Regions from separate parts of the Mesorhizobium sp. M8A.F.Ca.ET.208.01.1.1 genome, predicted to be linked through region 2. Evidence: predicted binding sites of a transcription regulator. Region 2 holds the regulator's gene; each other region holds the start of a gene.
What was found. The regulator LexA, encoded in region 2, represses DNA repair genes until DNA is damaged. The targets are predictions, from matches to a motif close to TGTTCNNNNTGTGTTCNG.
Positions count from the first base shown of each region.

Region 1: dinB (DNA polymerase IV) is a predicted target of LexA. The motif match lies at 2,477-2,494, and genes of this name have one in related genera.
Region 3: EN851_RS03205 (ImuA family protein) is a predicted target of LexA. The motif match lies at 3,550-3,567, and genes of this name have one in related genera.

Region 1 is NZ_SRUT01000011.1:53,627-59,537, forward strand. It holds gene EN851_RS30420 (alpha/beta hydrolase) at 1-23, opposite strand, end outside; gene EN851_RS30425 (SDR family oxidoreductase) at 135-1,010, opposite strand; gene EN851_RS30430 (dihydrofolate reductase family protein) at 1,138-1,725, opposite strand; gene EN851_RS30435 (helix-turn-helix domain-containing protein) at 1,834-2,250, shown strand; gene dinB (DNA polymerase IV) at 2,527-3,774, shown strand; gene EN851_RS30445 (YkvA family protein) at 4,074-4,457, shown strand; gene EN851_RS30450 (sterol desaturase family protein) at 4,499-5,032, opposite strand; gene EN851_RS30455 (NUDIX domain-containing protein) at 5,194-5,658, shown strand; gene EN851_RS30460 (Gfo/Idh/MocA family oxidoreductase) at 5,861-5,911, opposite strand, start outside.
Region 2 is NZ_SRUT01000001.1:981,130-987,040, reverse strand. It holds gene EN851_RS04840 (ABC transporter substrate-binding protein) at 1-520, opposite strand, end outside; gene EN851_RS04835 (GntR family transcriptional regulator) at 674-1,447, shown strand; gene lexA (transcriptional repressor LexA) at 1,858-2,601, shown strand; gene EN851_RS04825 (ComEC/Rec2 family competence protein) at 2,595-5,051, opposite strand; gene gltX (glutamate--tRNA ligase) at 5,155-5,911, shown strand, end outside.
Region 3 is NZ_SRUT01000001.1:658,003-663,913, reverse strand. It holds gene EN851_RS03215 (ATP-dependent helicase) at 1-1,462, shown strand, start outside; gene EN851_RS03210 (caspase family protein) at 1,477-3,066, opposite strand; gene EN851_RS03205 (ImuA family protein) at 3,604-4,356, shown strand; gene EN851_RS03200 (DNA polymerase Y family protein) at 4,271-5,794, shown strand; gene EN851_RS03195 (error-prone DNA polymerase) at 5,791-5,911, shown strand, end outside.

The DNA.
Region 1 (5,911 bases), on a different contig from region 2:
GCCTCGCTCTCGATGCTCGCCATGATATTCTCCTGGGGTTGCGGATCGCGGAAGGCGCGACCTTCGAAGGCAGAGACGTACGGGCAGGCAAAAAGGATACGCGGCGGTGGGCGCTTTTTTTTTTGCGGACGCGCTCAGCCGCCAAACATCGCGGCATGCCGCCGGGCGAATTCGACGAACGGCGTCGGCCGCACGCCGAACATCTCATGCGTGGCCAGATGCACCCGCGATTTCGGCCGCCGCCGCCGCTCCGCCAGTTGCTCGTCGAGCGCATCGGCGAAGTCGGCAGGGACGCCGGCGGCCAGCAGATTGCGCCGGCGCTCCTGCGGGCTGACATCGACATAGCGGACCGGCTTGCCGATCCCTTGCGAAATCCGCGCCGCGATGTCGCTCATGGTCAGCGCCTCGGGTCCGGTCATGTCGAGGCTCTCGCCTTCGTGGCCGCCATCGCGCAGCAGCCGGACGGCGATCTTGGCGATGTCCTCGACATCGACCGGCGACAGTTCGGTATCGCCGAGCGCGAGGTAAAATGCGCCTTCCGCGGCGATGGTCGGCGCGTCGCGCAGATAGACCTGCATGAACTGGCTGGGGCGCAGATGAGTCCACGCCATGCCGGCTCCCTCCAGATAGCGCTCGACCTCCTCATGCATGCGCGTGAAGCGGAACTTGGTCGCGTCATAGCCGATGTTGGATTCGGCACCGGAAAACTTCACCACATGCGTGACGCCGGCCTGCTTGCAGGCGTCGATGAAACGGCACTGCGTCTCGACCATGTCTTGCGCGGCGGTCGAAATCATCAGCACGCGATCGATGCCGTCGAGTGCCGCGCCAAGCGTCTCCGCCCGGCGCATATCGCCTTCGATCAGGTCGATGCCGGCAAGTCCGCCGAGCCCTGCCGCGGATGCCCGGTCCAGATCGCGAACCAGCGCCCGCACCTCATGCTTCTGCCGCGCGAATTCGCGCACGATTGCCTTGCCGTTCAGGCCGGTGGCGCCTGTCACCAGGATCATGGTCTGTCTCTCCATTCAGCATTGATGCGGCCGCCCTTTCGGCGACCGCATCTTGAAGACGAAGAGAAGCGGGCAAAGGATTCCGGCCAACGTCTTTTTTATCGGCGCGAGGCCAGTATGCGCCGGATCAGCCCGCCGGCGCGTAGCGGCTGACCACCATGCCGCAGGCATAGGCCTTCGCGCCGAGCAGCCGGAGGTTTCGGAACCCTCCCTCGTCGAAGATACGGCGGCCGGCGCCCAGCACGGCAGGATTGACGAACAGCTGGAACTCGTCGACCAGCCCGGCCGCGATCAGCGCCGACGCAAAGCCGGCGCCGCCGAAGACGGCCATGTCGCCGCCCTCGCCCGCCTTCAGCGCGTTGACCTCGCGCGGCAGGTCGCCGCTCACCACCGTCGTGCGCTCCCAACGCGAGGCCTCGAGCCTGTCGCTCGGCACCACCTTGCGCGCCTCGACGATGCGCCGCGCGAAAGCATAGAAGGGATCGGCCGGATATTTCCTCGCCGCATTGCCCCAATGGGTGAGGTAGCCCTCCTCGGCCATTTTGCGGCTGAGCAGGATGGTGTCGATGCCGGCAAACACGGCGTTGAAATCCTGTTTCAGCTCGGCGTCCCAACCATTGTCGTCGCCCCACTCCCAGAGCTGCCACGGGTGATCGGCATCGGCGCCGACGAAACCGTCGACCGACATCTGCATCTGCAGGATGAGGTTTTTCATCGGGTGTCCTCGTCAGATTTGCCTAGGTATGGTTTACTTTCGGAACCATTTGACCTGCCGGGCAAAATGATGTCAATAGTAAAGTGATTTAAAATTGGAACCATAGGGATGTCGACTCGCGAACGATCCGCTTGCCCGATCAACCTGTCGCTGGAACTGCTCGGCGATCGCTGGACGCTGCTCATCATCCGCGACCTGATCTTCGCCGGCAAAAAGCATTTTCGCGAGTTCCTGCAATCCGATGAAGGCATTTCCTCGCGCACGCTGGCCGAGCGGCTGCAGGCACTGCAGGACGAAGGCATCCTTACCCGCAGCGACGACCCGAGCCACGGATTGAAGGCAATCTACCGGCTGACCGAGGCCGGTATCGACCTCTTGCCGGTGCTTGCCACGCTCGGCGCCTGGGGCAGCAAGCATCGCAAGGCCGATGACAAGCTGGCCCGTATCGCCGAGGAACTGGCTGCCGGCGGCGAGCCGGCGCTGGAACGGATGAAGGTGGCACTGCGGGCAGAGCATATGGTGTAGGCGGGAGCGCTGTTCTAAGGGCGAAGCAGCTTCCTTGAAAGTCGGCGCCGCGGGTCGCCGGCGGAGCCGCCGCCCTTTCTCCCCGTCACTATACGGGGAGAAATGCCCGGCAGGGCAATGAGGGCAGCACTGCCGCCTGGGTAGCCAGTCGAAGCATTTGAACTAGGTCACACTCCCCAACGAGATGCCTCCACAACCTGCCTCCCGATTGACATTGGTCCGCTTTTGTTCTCTATATGTTCCGGTCTATCAGCAATCGCGGATGAGCGGAACAGGATGGAAACGACGGCCACCATCCTGCATGCCGATCTCGACGCCTTCTATGCCTCGGTCGAGCAGTTGCTCGACCCCACGCTGCGCGGCAAGCCGATCGCTGTCGGCGGCGGCGTGGTGCTCGCCGCCTCCTATGAGGCGCGCGCCTTCGGCGTGCGCGGCGGCATGCCGGGGCGCAAGGCGCGCGAGCTTTGCCCGCAATTGATCTTCGTCGGCGGCAATTTCAGCCACTACCAACGGCTGGGCGACGCGGCGATCAAGGTGCTCGACGATTTCACGCCGGTGGTCGAGCGCATCTCCATCGACGAGGCCTTTGCCGATGTCGCCGGCTGCACGCATCTGTTCGGCTCGCCGCGAGAGATCGCCATGGCGATCCGCCGCCGTGTGCGGGCAGAACTCGGCCTGCCGATCTCGATCGGCGTGGCGCGCACCAAGCACTTGGCCAAGATCGCCTCGCAGGTCGCCAAGCCCGACGGGCTGGTGGTGGTCGACCCCGGTACCGAGCTTGCCTTCCTGCACGATTTGCCGGTCTCGCTGATGTGGGGCGTCGGGCCGGCAACCAGGGCGCGGCTGGCCGAGATCGGCGTCGAGACCATCGGCGAACTGGCCCGCACCCACAGCGGCGCGCTGACGCGGCTGCTCGGCCCGGCCGCCGGCGACAAGCTCGCGGCCCTGGCGTGGAACCGCGACCCGCGCAAGCTGGAGACGAAGCGCCGGGCGCATTCGGCCGGCGCGCAATCGGCGCTTGGGCAAAAGCCGGCCGTGGCGCGGGTGATCGTGCCGACACTGCTGCATCTGGCCGACCGCGTCGCCAGTCGGCTGCGCGCCAAGAACCGTCCCGGCCGCACGGTGACGGTGCGCGTGCGCTTCGCCGATCTCAGCGCCGTCACCCGCTCGATCACGCTGGACCAGCCGATTTCGGCGACCGTGATGCTGGCCGAGATCGCCGGCGACCTGGTGCGCGGCGTGCTCGCCGAGCATCCACTGGAGAAAACCATCTCGCTGCTGGCGATCTCGGTCTCGCATCTGGAAGAGAGCGCCGAGTTGCAGCTCGACCTGCCGCTCGGCCTTGCCGACGAAAAGCGCCGCCCCGGCAGCCGAAAGGGCCTCGCCCGTTTCGGCGCCGACCGCGCCGTCGACAAGATCCGCGAGCGCTTCGGCAAACAGGCTGTCGGCTACGGCACGGTGGCGTTGGAGGCGGCCCGTTCGGTGCCGGACGAATTCAGGGAGTTGGCGGAAAAGGAACTGTGAGCGGAGAAGCCCTCCCGTCGCTCACGCCTTGCGGATCAACGTGCCGAACCAGGCGGCGCCGCGGTCACGGCCGACAGCAGCTCGCGCTTCACCAGCACCGGCTTTTGATAGGTCTTCCTCACGGCAATTCCCCCACACCCAGGCGTCTGGCGGCAACTAGCATCCGGCAGGCACCGCTTGTCAAGAAGAGGCGAAATTGGCTAGCGGGGCAGTTTGCAGATCGCGAAAATGGTTGCAATGATCGAAGCGAAGGGAGCGGCGGCGCCGACTGTCGAGATCTAATAAAAGAGGGTTGCAGTGTGACCATCCTTGACAAGGCAAAGCAATGGGCAAGGGCCATCAAGCGCGATGTGGTCGCCTTGTGGCTGGCCGCCCGCGATCCCCGCGTTCCCTGGTACGCCAAGGTTGCCGCCGGCGTGGTCGCCGCCTACGCGCTCAGTCCTATCGATCTGATACCCGATTTCATTCCCGTCCTCGGATATTTGGACGATCTGATCATCGTACCGCTCGGCATCCTGCTTGCGGTGAAGTTGATCCCCGCCGCTTTGATGGCTGAGTTTCGCGCGGAAGCCATTCGCCGATCCAGGCCGGCCAGCCGCGGCGGTCTCGCATTCATCGTTGGAATTTGGGTTCTGATGGCCGCCGCGCTCATCTGGTTGTTCTGGCCAGATCGCTCGGCCTAGATTTCAGGCCCGGCGTTTCTCATTGCCCCGGCAGCCCCACGTCAAAGCCGCGCGGTGCCGAAAATCCGATCCCAGAAAATCGACGTCACGCCGAAATTGGCGTTCTCGTCGACATGGTGATGCACCGCGTGGCGGCGCTTCAGCATATAGAGATAGCTCGGATGGGTCGGATGCCAATGATGGATCATGTGGTGGACGCTGATGTACCAGAGGTAGCCCAGCATCAGACCGCAGCTCACCGCGCTGGCGGTCGCGAAATCCGAGACCATCCAGACAGGCAGGAACGCCACCAGCGCATGAACGCCGAGGCTGAGCCAGGTGGGCGTGCCCACCGGGCTGCGCTCCTCGATATGGTGACGGTCGTGCAGGTCCCGGATCCAGGGAACGTGGTGCAGCACGAAGCGATGCAGGACGTATTCGATCAGCGTCCACAGGCCAAGGCAGGTCAGCGCCGTGCCGATCCAGTCCGGCGCGCCTTCCTCTCCGGCCTCGATCAGCCCGGCCACGCCCAATACGGCGATCACCAGCGGATAGACCACGAAGTCGCTATAGTAGCCGATCAGACCCAGCTGCATTCGGACGAATCACCTGACTTTCGACGCCGCCCCAAAAGCGATGCTATCAGATTGCCGGACTCGCGCATGAGGTGCAATCCGGATGCGCCTGACATAGCGTCGCAATTTCCCGGTGCAAGATCGGCAGACTTCGCACCAGTGCCGCAAACGGACATGCAAACATGGCAAAACGCAGCGCCGGCCTGCTGATCTATCGCCGCAGCGGTGGTGACATCGAGGTGCTGCTGGTCCATCCCGGCGGCCCGTTCTGGGCGAAGAAGGACGATGGCGCCTGGTCGATCCCGAAGGGCCTCGTCGACCAGGGCGAGGACGAGCTGGCGGCGGCACGACGCGAGACCGGGGAAGAGCTCGGCATGAAGGTCGAAGGCGCCTTCGCGCGCCTTGGCGACTACCGGCAACCGGGCGGCAAGATCGTCTCGGCCTGGTCCGTCGAGGCCGACATCGACGTCACCGCCATCAGCAGCAACACCTTCACCATGGAATGGCCGCCGCGATCCGGATCGATGAAGGAATTCCCGGAGGTCGACAGAGCCGGCTGGTTCACATTGGCCGAGGCCGAGGTGAAGATTTTGCAGGGCCAGCGCCCGATGCTGTCGGATCTGGCGGAGCAACTGGGCGTGGCATGATCGCCGACGGCAAAGCTGCCAATCTCCCCCCAAGAGGGGGAGATTGCCGGCAGGCCAGAGGGGGCGCTGTCCCGCCAACGTCTCGGTCAATCAGGTATGTCCGTCGGAGGCTTGCGTGAAAGAGGATCATACCGATAGGCAGTGATCCTTGGCGCCCCCCTCTGCCCTGCCGGGCATCTCCCCACGAGGGGGAGATTGGCTGTCATCCCCCAAACCGCGCCGCCGTCCACGCCCCGCTGGCCGCGTTCGACTC
Region 2 (5,911 bases):
CGCCCGGATTGTAAGGCACGCCGAAGCGCTTGGCGTTCGGCAGCAGCTTCTTGGTGAAGGCCATCACCGCGGCGACGTCCTGCAGATCGCTGGCGCCGGTCATGCCTTCGTCACCTGAATCCCACGACGGCACCAGCTTGGCCGCCACTGGATCGGTGACCGCGGCAAAGACGATTGGAATGCCGGAACCGGCGAGCGCCTTCTTGGCGATCTGCGAGACCGGCGTGGTGATGGTGTAGATCAGCTTGGGCTGCTCCGCCTGCAGCTTGGCGATCATCTGCGGCACCAGCGATGCATCGAAATTGGTATGGCTTTCCGTATAGACGACGTCCTTGCCCTCGACGAAGCCATTGTCCGTCAGCGCCTTCTTGAAGCCGGCTATGGCGGCATTGAGCTGGGGGTGCTCGCCGAAATTGGCAATGCCGATGCGTATCTGGTCGGCGGCGGCACTGCCGGCGCTCACCATCAACGCGCTAGCCATGAACAAACCCGACAACCAAGCGGATTTCGACTTCAACATCATTTCCTCCCAGATTTGATCAGCGCCGCTTGCAGCGCGGCTACTGCAAACGATCATGGTCAGTCCGCCGGCTTGTGTCAAACATTATATATAATTCTTGCCATGCCCCTACATCATATATAATTTTCCCTGCCAGACGACGGATGGACCGCGATGCAGGATCAAACGAGCTCCACAAAGACGGAGGCAGCCTATCAGCTGTTGCGGCGCGATATCCTGACCACGCGCCTCATGCCCGGCGCCCCGCTCAAACTGAGTGCACTGCGCGGCACCTATGGAGTCGGCTGGACGCCATTGCGCGAAGCCTTGTCGCGGCTTGAGGCCGAACGCCTGGTCACCGCCATCAGCAATCGCGGTTTTACCGTGGCTCGGGTGTCGCGGGCCGAACTGGAGGACCTGGCGCGCGCCAGGATGGTGGTCGAGATCCCCCTGTTCCTCGAATCGATGGAGAAAGGCGGCAAGGAATGGGAAGATGCCGTGGTCACCGCCCACTACCGGCTCTCCCGTTGCAAGACCGCCGTCGACGATCCGTCGGATGCGGCGGTCGACAAATGGGACGAGAATCACGAGGCTTTCCATGCGGCGCTGCTGAGTGCCGCCACATGCGATTGGCTGTTGCGTTTCCGCTCGACGATCTCGGATCAATTGCGCCGGCATCATCGCTTTCTTGGTCTGGCGCCGACATTGCGGGCCGCGGCCGGCCTCAAGGATGGCTACGAAGAGGCGATGGAGGCGCTGCGCGAAGCGATTGCGATCGAACACCATACCGCGATCATGGAAGCGGCACTCGATCGTGACGTCGAGCGGGCCAAGGCGCTGATGGTGGCCCATATCGGCTACACCCTGCACGTCTATGTCCACAGCGAAGACAGCGGCGCGACCAAATACGCCGCCCGCGCCGGCAGCTTGAAAGCTGGTTCGGGATGACTCCGGCGCTTCCGCGACACCTATTCGCACGCGTTGGTCGGAGTGGGGCCGGACGCCTGGGTCCATCGCTGCCCCGAAGCTGCCAGTCGTTGGCGTTTTGGTTTCGTTTCGTTCCGCGAATAATGGACCGATAAATTATACAATCCGCCCGGGGAAAGCCTTCCGAACGGCTGACGCCAAACTCGGGAGCGGATGGGCCACAGGCCATTAACCATAACGATTTCAATGGGCCTGCCGATGGCGGAAAAGGTCGGCTTCTGCCCGCCGTAGCGGACAAAAAACATCCGCAGCCTTAACAAATTCATTAAACTTTAAACGGTTGCGGAACACAACTGGAACAGATAGTGTTTGTTCTGGGTTTGTTTTTTCGATTCTGGTTCAGACCTTCGTTCAATGCCTTGGGGGCCGCCATGCTGACACGCAAGCAACATGAACTGCTGATGTTCATCCACGAACGGCTCAAGGAAAGCGGGATACCGCCCTCCTTCGACGAGATGAAGGAAGCGCTCGATCTTGCCTCCAAATCCGGGATTCATCGCCTGATCACGGCGCTGGAGGAACGCGGCTTCATTCGCCGGCTACCCAATCGGGCGCGCGCGCTGGAGGTGCTGCGGCTGCCGGATTCGATCGCGCCCGGCCTGAACGCGGCAAAGAAATTTTCGCCCAGCGTCATCCAGGGCAGCCTTGGTCAAAACAATCTTGGCCGCCAGCTCAAGCCGGCGACGGCGCCTTCGCGTCTGCCCGCGGCCGGCAATGACGACGATGTGGTTTCAGCCGTGTCCATCCCGGTCATGGGCCGTATCGCCGCCGGTGTGCCGATCGATGCCATCCAGCATCAGACGCATTCGATCTCGGTGCCGCCGGATATGATCATGGGCGGCGAGCACTATGCGCTGGAGGTCAAGGGTGACTCGATGATCGAGGCTGGTATCTTCGACGGCGACACGGTCATCATCCGCAATGCCAACACGGCAAGTCCGGGCGAAATCATCGTGGCGCTGGTCGACGAGGAGGAAGCGACGCTGAAGCGGTTCCGCCGTAAAGGCGCCTCGATCGCGCTCGAAGCCGCCAATCCAGCCTACGAAACGCGCATTTTCGGGCCGGACAGAGTCAAGGTACAAGGCAAGCTGGTCGGGCTGATCAGGCGCTACTGAGCCGGTTTGCCATCGGACTTGTCTGGCTTTTTATAGGGCGGCAGCCCCCTCGCCTCGCGTGAGAATTTTCGCTGCTCGTGCCAGGGCCGGTATGGTCCGTCGACAGCGAATTCGATCACAGCCGGGGTTGTGGCCGACTGGGGATCGAAGAAGACGGCAGCACTTCCCTTGCGGGCGAGCTGCCGTTTCGTGACGACGACAACCAGCGGATTGTGGCAGGCGTCATAGGCGGTCGCGTCATTGACGACGATCAGGTCGGCGAAGGCGCAGGCTTTCCAGGTGTTCTTGCGATCCTCGACATAGGCGACGATCGCGCCGGAAGGGTGCCTGGCAAGGCAAAGGCCTTCGCGGCAATAGAACGGCGATCCCTGCGGCAGGTCGGTGGGAGCGGCAATATCGAATTGCCCGTCCGCCTTGTCGAACATTTCCGGTTTGACGATTGTTTCGGAGACCAGAGCGCGTTTCCAGTTGTCGGCCGCGAATTCGTTCGGACGTTCCCGGTTGACGGCCAGTTCGCCATTGCCGATCGGCAGTGCGACCAGCCGTGCGTCTTCCGAGATCAGCACATCGGGCGTGCGTATGTCCGACACAGTCAACAGACCGGCAAGTGCGAATGGCAGTGCCGCGAGCCGCAGCCAGGTCGTCGCCATCGTCGCGATGACCAGCGCGACGGCCACCAGCAGCACGGATTGCTGCGAGATCAGACCTACCCCATCGATCGGCGAGCGCTCCGATATCCATGACGATACGGCGATCATCGCTGTCAGGCCTTTGCCCATCACGTAGAGAAACGGGCCGTCGGCGCCGAAGGGCATCGCCAGCGAACTGAGGACCGCAAAAGGCATGACGACCACCGACACGATCGGCATGACGGCCAGATTGGCGAACAGGCTGAGCGGCGATACACGCTGGAAATGCCAGATGGCAAACAGCGCCGTCGCGCTGCCGGCAATGATGGAGGTCATGGCCAATCCACCTGTCGCCAGCAGGAATTTTCGCGTCAGGAACCCGGGTAGTGACCGCTTTGGCGACGGTGGCCTCGTCTTACCAGCGCGGTGGTCCGCCCAGCCGGCATAGGCGCCAACAAGGGCCGCGGTTGCCGCGAACGACATCTGGAAGCTCGGGCCGACGACCTCGTGCGGGGAAACCAGGATAACGGCGATCGCCGAGATGGCCAGGTTGCGCATGGTGAGCGCCGCGCGATCGAACAAGACGGCAATCAGCATCACCGCCAGCATGATGAAGCTGCGTTCGGCCGCAACGACGACACCGGAAATGACGAGATAGGCGGCGATCGAGAAAAGTGCGGCGGCGGCCGCATATTTCTTCACCGGCCGGCGCGCGGAAAAGTCTGGAAACAGCGCGAAGGCACCGCGCAACAGACCCATGATGGTGCCGGCGACCAGCGCCATATGCAGTCCCGAAATGGAAATGATGTGATAGATGCCGGTACGCCGCATCGCTTCGTTGATTTCATCGGGAATGCCGGCGCGCACGCCGACGATCAGCGCCGCCGCGATCTCGCCTTCGGCGCCGCCGATGCTGCCCCTGATGTGGTCGGCGATGGCTTCGCGGGCGTTTTCGATGCTTGAAAAAAGACGGGCTGGCAGCGACATCTCACCATCGTCGGTAGCGACAACCGTTGGATTGCCGAGAAAGAAGCCGCTGCCGCCGATGCCTGCGAAATAGCTGTCGAAGGAGAAGTCGTAGCTGTCCGGCCGCACCGGACCGGTCGGCGGCAGCAGTTTGGCGTAGCCTGTGATAAGCGAGCCAGCGGTCATTTCCGGCGGTATCTTGCGTGCCGAAAGCCGGACCCTTTCCGGCGCATAGCGCAATTTCGGCCGGGCGGTCGAAATCACGTCCATGGTCAACCGGATACGGCCGCTCTCCATCTCCTCGAGCGAGACCACGCGGCCGGTCAATTGAGTCGAGATTTCCGAACCCAGCATCCGGGTTCCTGCTCGCCATGTTTCGACCTTCGCCGCGAGCAGGCCCAGCGCGCACAACAGCACTGCCATGAAACACAGATGGGTTTTCGGCCAGGAACGCGAGACGAATGCACAGGTCGCCGCCAGCACCATGACCGCGACAGGCTTTGCAAAATCGGGCTCGGTCGCCAGCGAAAAGTAGCCGATCGCCCCAACCGCCAGGCAGACCGGCACCAGCAGGAAGGCGATGCCCCGGTCAAGTTCCAGCTCCGCCGCCTTGGCCAAGCCGTGGCGCAGGCGAAGCAAGGATATCCGGCCGATTTGCCGGCGCGCGCGCACGATCCTGCGTGCGGCAGGAGACGGAGTTGGCGCCGGCAAGCCCGCTTGCAACGGCTGGGTTGCGGGCGCAGCCACGAGCGGCGATGGCAGCGGGATCGCCGGAGGCGTCGCAAACAGGGACCGTTCGCTGACGCCGACAATGGCGCCCTCACCCCGATCCGAGCCCCGGCCTCGTCCAGTCATCGGGTCTGCCCCTTGCGCCCTCGACACCCTATGCTACATGAACGCGCGAAGCGCGAAAGTCCGCGCCCTCCGCACCCAGCTTCAGACGTTTTCCGAGAGTTCCATGTCCGACAAGGTCATCACCCGTTTTGCCCCCTCGCCGACCGGCTATCTGCACATCGGCGGCGCGCGCACGGCACTGTTCAACTGGCTCTATGCCAAGCATACCGGCGGTACGATGCTGCTGCGCATCGAGGACACCGATCGGGAGCGTTCGACCGATGCGGCCACATCAGCCATTCTCGACGGCCTGACCTGGCTCGGCCTGTCATGGGACGGCGATGCGGTTTCCCAATTCGAGCGGGCGCCGCGCCATCGTGAGGTGGCCGAGGAACTGGTGCGGCTGGGCAAGGCCTATTACAGCTACGAGACTTCAGCCGAGCTCGAGGCGATGCGCGAGGCAGCACGCGCCAAGGGCCTGCCGCCACGCTATAACGGCCACTGGCGTGAGCGCGATCCGTCGGAGGCACCCGCCGGCGTCAGGGGCGCCATCCGCATCAAGGCACCGACCGAGGGCGAGACGGTGGTGCAGGATCGGGTCCAGGGCGAGGTGCGCTTCCCCAACAAGGATCTCGACGACTTCATCATCCTGCGCTCGGACGGCAACCCGACCTATATGCACGCCGTCGTCGTCGACGACCACGACATGGGCGTCACCCACATCATCCGTGGCGATGATCACCTGACCAACGCCGCCCGCCAGACCGTGATCTACAACGCCATGGGCTGGGACGTGCCTTCGATGTCGCATATCCCGCTGATCCATGGCGCCGACGGCGCCAAACTGTCGAAGCGCCACGGCGCGCTTGGTGTCGAGGCCT
Region 3 (5,911 bases), 320 kb from region 2:
ATTCCTTTGGCAGTTCTTGATCGCACCCTTCGGCATTCCGGACTGCCACCAACTGCCGAGGCTTGTCCCCGACAAAAGCAATTGGGAGGTGAAGCCGCCCTACGACGGCGCGCAGGCGCTCCGGTTGCGATGCTTTGACCGAGCAACGGGCAAGGTTATTCCCGCGCTCGCAAAGGACGAGGGCTTCGACGTCGACAAGCGCCAGATCGCGGCGCATGAGACCACCGCGCTCTCCACGATCAGACGTGCGCGAAGCCAAGGCCAAATCGACTTCGAAGATGTCCGCGTCTGTGTCCGTGAAAGGCTGACCGACCTGGCCTTCGCCAAGCGTCTCGGTGCTGCGCTCGCGGCCCGATTTCGGGAGATCATTGTCGATGAAGCCCAGGACTGTAACCCTGCTGATCTCGAGATTGTCGACTGGCTGCGGGCATCCGGGATCAGAGTGAAGGTCATCTGCGACCCCCACCAGTCGATTTACGAATTCCGGGGCGGCGTGACCGACGAACTTCAACGGTTCGCCGCGACGTTCGAGGCAACGGATCGTTTGCCGATGAGCGGCAATTTCAGATCCAGCCCAGCAATCTGTGCCGCGATCGTGACGCTTCGACCACCGTCCTCGCGCTCCGATCCGGACAAACCGTTGGGTCCGCATCGCGCCGATACGACGCCGGTCCACATCCTGTCGTATGGCGGAAGCGCCGTCTCGCCGGCCATCGGTTCAACCTTCCGGGGCCTGGTCGAGGGACTGAGCATCCCCTTACATCTCGCGCCGGTTCTAGCCTCCACGCGGGCCAGTGCTTCAAAAGCCATCGGTCAGCCGACGATCGAGCCGACCGCCCACATGACGTTCCTTCTGGCGGAAGCGGCCATGAACTATCATTTCGCGTTCGCCGTTGGAAATCGTCGTGACGCACTCGTCAACCTGCACCGCGTTGTCCTGCTGGTTCAAGGCCGCCTCGGTGCGCTGGGAGGCTATCATAGCTACCTGCTGAGCGAGGCACTTGAGGACGGCCGTTGGCGACCGGAGATCATCGCGCTCGCCAATGGCCTCCGTTTCGGTCAAGGCGACACCGTTGATGAATGGCTGGCCAGGGCGCGCAATCTTCTCGTCGCTGGTCTCGTCGCAAACTCCACCATCAACCAGCGCCTGAAAGCGCACGCAGACCTGACGACGGCGCTTGCCCGCGCCCCCACAAACTCTCCGCCGGCCCGCACGATCCACTCCGTAAAGGGCCAGGAGTTTCCTGCGGTGTGCGTGGTCATGACGACGAAGACCGCCGGCGCGATCATTGACCTCCTCGAAGGCCAACCGTCGGACGCCGACGAAGAGGCCCGTAAGATTTACGTCGGAGCCTCGCGGGCCGAGCGCCTGCTCGCGATTGCTGTCCCGAAAAGCCGGGCCGCACGGCTCCAGACACTTCTCACCAATGGTGGGTGTGAGGTCCGTCTCCATCAAATCTGATCGGCTCGGCGGATTTACCGACCTCGTGCATCGCGGCGAACGGGTGCAGGTGAAGATGCAGACACGGCTTGCCTGGTCGGCGCCGCCAGCATTGGGCTTGCTCGGCTCGTGCCTAGTTGGAATTTTTGCGCAGCATCGACGAGTTCGAGCGTGCCCGATCGACCGAACGAAATTTCTAGACGTCGCTTACTCAGATCGAAAGTAAACGTCACGCCGTCTCTGTCGTACGTCGCTCGTTTGGTCCGATCGTCGTCGTGGACCTCACCACCCTGGCTTTCCTGGATGTCTTCAAGCTTTTCAACCAATGCGTCGAACGTGTCGTCCATCCGCTCGAACTCTATTACCAAGCGGTCGAACTCATTGCCGAATATTTCGTCGATCGCGGCGCGATGCGCGTCCCAGCCATCGCGCAGCTCCAGTCGACGCCGGATGATATACTCTGCGGGGTCATCAGGGTTCTGGCCCGTCTCGATCGAATAACGGAAGGCCGCCGTGTCCAGGTCACCGCCACCACCATCGCCGGCCTTCTGGACGTCCTTCCGCCGCGCGTTGAGCGCCTTGCGCGCGGACTCGTAGAGCTCCTGTAACTCTTCCGCGACGCGCTCGGTGAGCAGACGCTGGCACCACGATTCCACTGACTCGCTTATTTCGGTCGGCACGGTGTGCTTTTTGGTTCGCGTAAACCCAGGAAGCCGGCGGATCTCTCCCGTTTCCGTGCCTTCCAGAAACTCGCTGTTGTTGCGCAGCGAGATGCCCGCCAACGCCGCATCGGCCGGCACGGTGGGCGGTTTCGGAATATGGCGAATCTGGAAGCTGCTGCTTCCCGAGAGAATCGCTTGAGGCGTTTGAGTACCTCGCACCTGCATTTGGCGCGTGATGAACCCCGGAACTTCCTTTTGAAGATAATCGCGCAATCCGAAGTCGGTCAGCCAGCGATCGCGCGTCAAGGCTTTCGGCGCCCGACCTTCCATCGCTTCAAGCAGGAAGTGCGTCCAAATGCCGTGTTTTAGCGTTGCCGCGGGATATGACTTTTCGCCCGGCGAGCATGACAAGAAGACGCCGAGGTACCACCCGCTGTCGAGAAACTCCCTGACCTCATCAGCATCGAGATTGGTGATAACATCGCGCGATCTGACGACACCGCTGAATCTCTCTGCGCACGCATCGACAAACACCAGCGCCTGACGGCACTCGCTATCCATCAGCGGTTCCAGAAGATCGTCGCGCATCGACAGCGACGTATCCTCGACGGTGTGGCGGTTGGTATCGTAGGTACTGAGGCGGTTGCCGCCAGCACCGTGAAACCCATGTCCAGCATAGTAGAAGATGAAGAGCTCATCATCAGCGAGAGTCTTGATCGTGTACTTCAGATCGTCTCGCAAAGCCGTCAGACTGGCATCGGTGTCCTTAAGGACATGTACCGACACGTCCTCGTCCGGTAGATCGGCATAGATTCTCTTGATAACGTCAGCGAAGGCGTCCCCGTCGGCATGTGCGAAATCGACGGATGGCAACGGCTCGCCCTTGGGCGGCTTTCGATAGTTCTCGATCGCGACAACAAGGGCGGTTACTCGCGTAAACCTCCGCTCAGGTCGCGCGTCCACCTCAGTCGGCTGAGCTCCCGAGACTCCCCTCTTAGGCATCATCGTCCTCGTCAAGAAATTCGTTCTCTAGCCTCCGCGCGTCAGCGCGCAGGCGATCAAGGTCGTGACCAGATCGGTGAAGCACGAGTAAGACGAACAGCAACCGACGAGCCGTCGGGCTCATCGCCCTTTTCCGCCCCTCGCTCGCTCCGGCCGCTCCCCAGGAGCGAACAGTTACGGCGCTCGATCCGGTCAACCGGGCAAGCCGGGCGCTGCGGCCACTGGCTTCACCGTCGTTGAGTTCCTGCGCGATGCGCCTGACTGCTGCGGATTGATCCACGTATATCCTATCACTCTGTCACAGTGACAGCGTAACACTGTGCGATCCCGCAAAACAAGGCACCGATCGCGGGCACGGCGTTCCCACGCCTCCGCGAAGTCCACGTTTTGCGAGAGTTCAGGTAAGCACGCATCGAGATCCACCTTGACTCTGGCTGTCGAAAGAAGAACAAATAGCGAACATGATGTTGAACCCGTCCCTGGAGGTCGACAAAGAAGTTGCGGCCCGAGCCCGCCATAGAGTTGTTGCGCGCTCAGATCGAAAAGATCAAAGGCCGAAGCCGGCGCGCAAAATCGGTGCTCCCATTCGGAATCGCCGAGGTCGACTCGCGCCTGCCAGGCGGTGGCCTAGCACTCGGCGCGCTGCACGAAATCGCAGGCGGCGGTAACGGCGCTATCGACGGCGCTGCCGCCGCCCTGTTTGCAGCCGGCGTTGCCGCCCGCACCAAGGGCAAGGTGCTCTGGGTTATCACTCGCCCGGACCTGTTCGCACCAGCGCTGGCCCAGGCAGGCCTGCCCCCCGACCGGGTCATCTACGTCGAGGCCGGCAACGACAAGACCGTGCTCGCCTGCATTGAGGAAGGTTTGCGGCATGGCGGCCTCGGAGCCGTGGTCGGCGAAGTCGCAAGGCTCGACATGACCGCGTCCCGGCGGCTTCAGCTTTGCGCCGAAGAAAGTGGCACGATCGGCCTCGCCCTACGGCGCTGGCGGCGACAAACCGAAGCAGCCGATTTCGGCCAGCCCACGGCCGCTTCAACGCGATGGCGCGTCTCGGTCATGCCGTCGGCAGTGCTGCCGGTGCCAGGCGTCGGCCGACACCGTTGGCTGCTGGAACTGATTCGGGCCCGCGCGGGCGAAAGCGGAGATTTTGAAGTGGAGGCATGTGATGACTCGGGTCGTCTCGCTGTTCCTGCCGAGCTGGTCCGTCGACCGGCACAGGCGGAAGGCTGGCGGCGCGGCGCCTCCGGCTGAGGCACCGCTCGCTCTGATAGGCCGTGACGGGAGAAAGCAGGTGGTGCTGGCGGCGGACGCTGCGGCCCATCGAGCCGGCGTGCGCGTAGGAATGCCCGCCACGCAGGCGCGTGTCATCGTGCCCGACCTTATCGTTCATGATCATGACGCGGCCGGCGATGCAGATGCTCTCGACCGGCTCGCGCTCTGGGTGCTTCAGCGGTATGCGCCGATCGTCGCTGCCGACGCCGGCGACGGGCTCGTGATCGATTCCACCGGCGCAGACCATCTCCATGGCGGCGAAGAGGTCATGCTCGCGGGCTTGATCGACAGGCTCGCGGCATCAGGCGTGCGCGCCCGGGCCGCGATCGCCGACACTTGGGGTGCGGCTCACGCCTTGGCGCGCTTTGATGCCCGGCCGGTCCTGGTGGCCCCCATCGGCCACGGCGCATCCGTCCTCGCAGGGCTGCCGCTCGCAGCCCTGCGACTGCCGACCGAAACCGTCTCCGGGCTGCAGATCCTCGGCTTCGAGCGGATTGGAGATCTCCTCGCGCAACCGCGCGCGCCGTTTACGCTGCGCTTCGGCCCGCAGCTCGGCCGTCGCATCGATCAGGCGCTCGGTATGCTCAGTGAGCCCATCGAGCCCGTGCGGCCAGACGAGTTGATCGAGGTGAAACGGAATTTCGCTGAGCCGATCAGCGCGGCTGAAACCATCGCTCGCTACATCGGCAAACTGGTCGTCCAGCTCTGCGCTGAGCTTGAGGCAAAAGGTCTCGGGGCCAAACGGCTCGACTTCATCTGCCATCGCGTCGACAAGCTGAAACAGGCCATCCGCGTCGGAACGGCGCTGCCCGTGCGCGACGTCAAACGCCTGTCCCGGCTGCTTACCGACAAGATCGAAACCATTGAGCCAGGCTTCGGCATCGAGACCCTCAGCCTGACCGCGACTCTGGCCGAACCTCTCGCCGAGAAGCAGACCCTGACCGTTATGGTCGATGAAGGGGTTCCGGATGTCTCTGACCTGGTCGACACCCTTATCAACCGCGTGGGCGAGCGAAGCCTCTATCGTGCTGCGCCCGTCGCAACCGAGGTGCCGGAGCGCTCGGTCTGCCGGATTGCGCCGATGGCTCCGGAAACAGGAGCGACCTGGCCAAGCCGCTGGCCGCGGCCCTCGCGGCTGCTGGCGCCTCCCGAGTTGATCGACACCGTCGCGCTTCTCCCAGACCACCCGCCCGTTTCCTTCACCTGGCGCGGTATCCGTCGCCGCGTCCGACGCGCCGATGGCCCCGAGCGCATCCGCGGCGAATGGTGGCGGCGCGACGCCGAGCTGGCCGCAGTTCGCGACTATTTCAGGGTCGAGGACGATGCGGGCGAGCGCTACTGGATTTTCCGCTCAGGCGACGGCGAGGACCCCAACACCGGCTCGCAGCGCTGGTTCATGCATGGGGTGTTCGGATGACCGCGCAGCGCTATGCCGAGCTGCAGGCGACGTCGCATTTCTCTTTCTTGAGGGGCGCGTCCTCTTGCGACGAATTATTCGCGCAGGCCGCTGCGCAAGGCATCGAAGCGCTGGCCA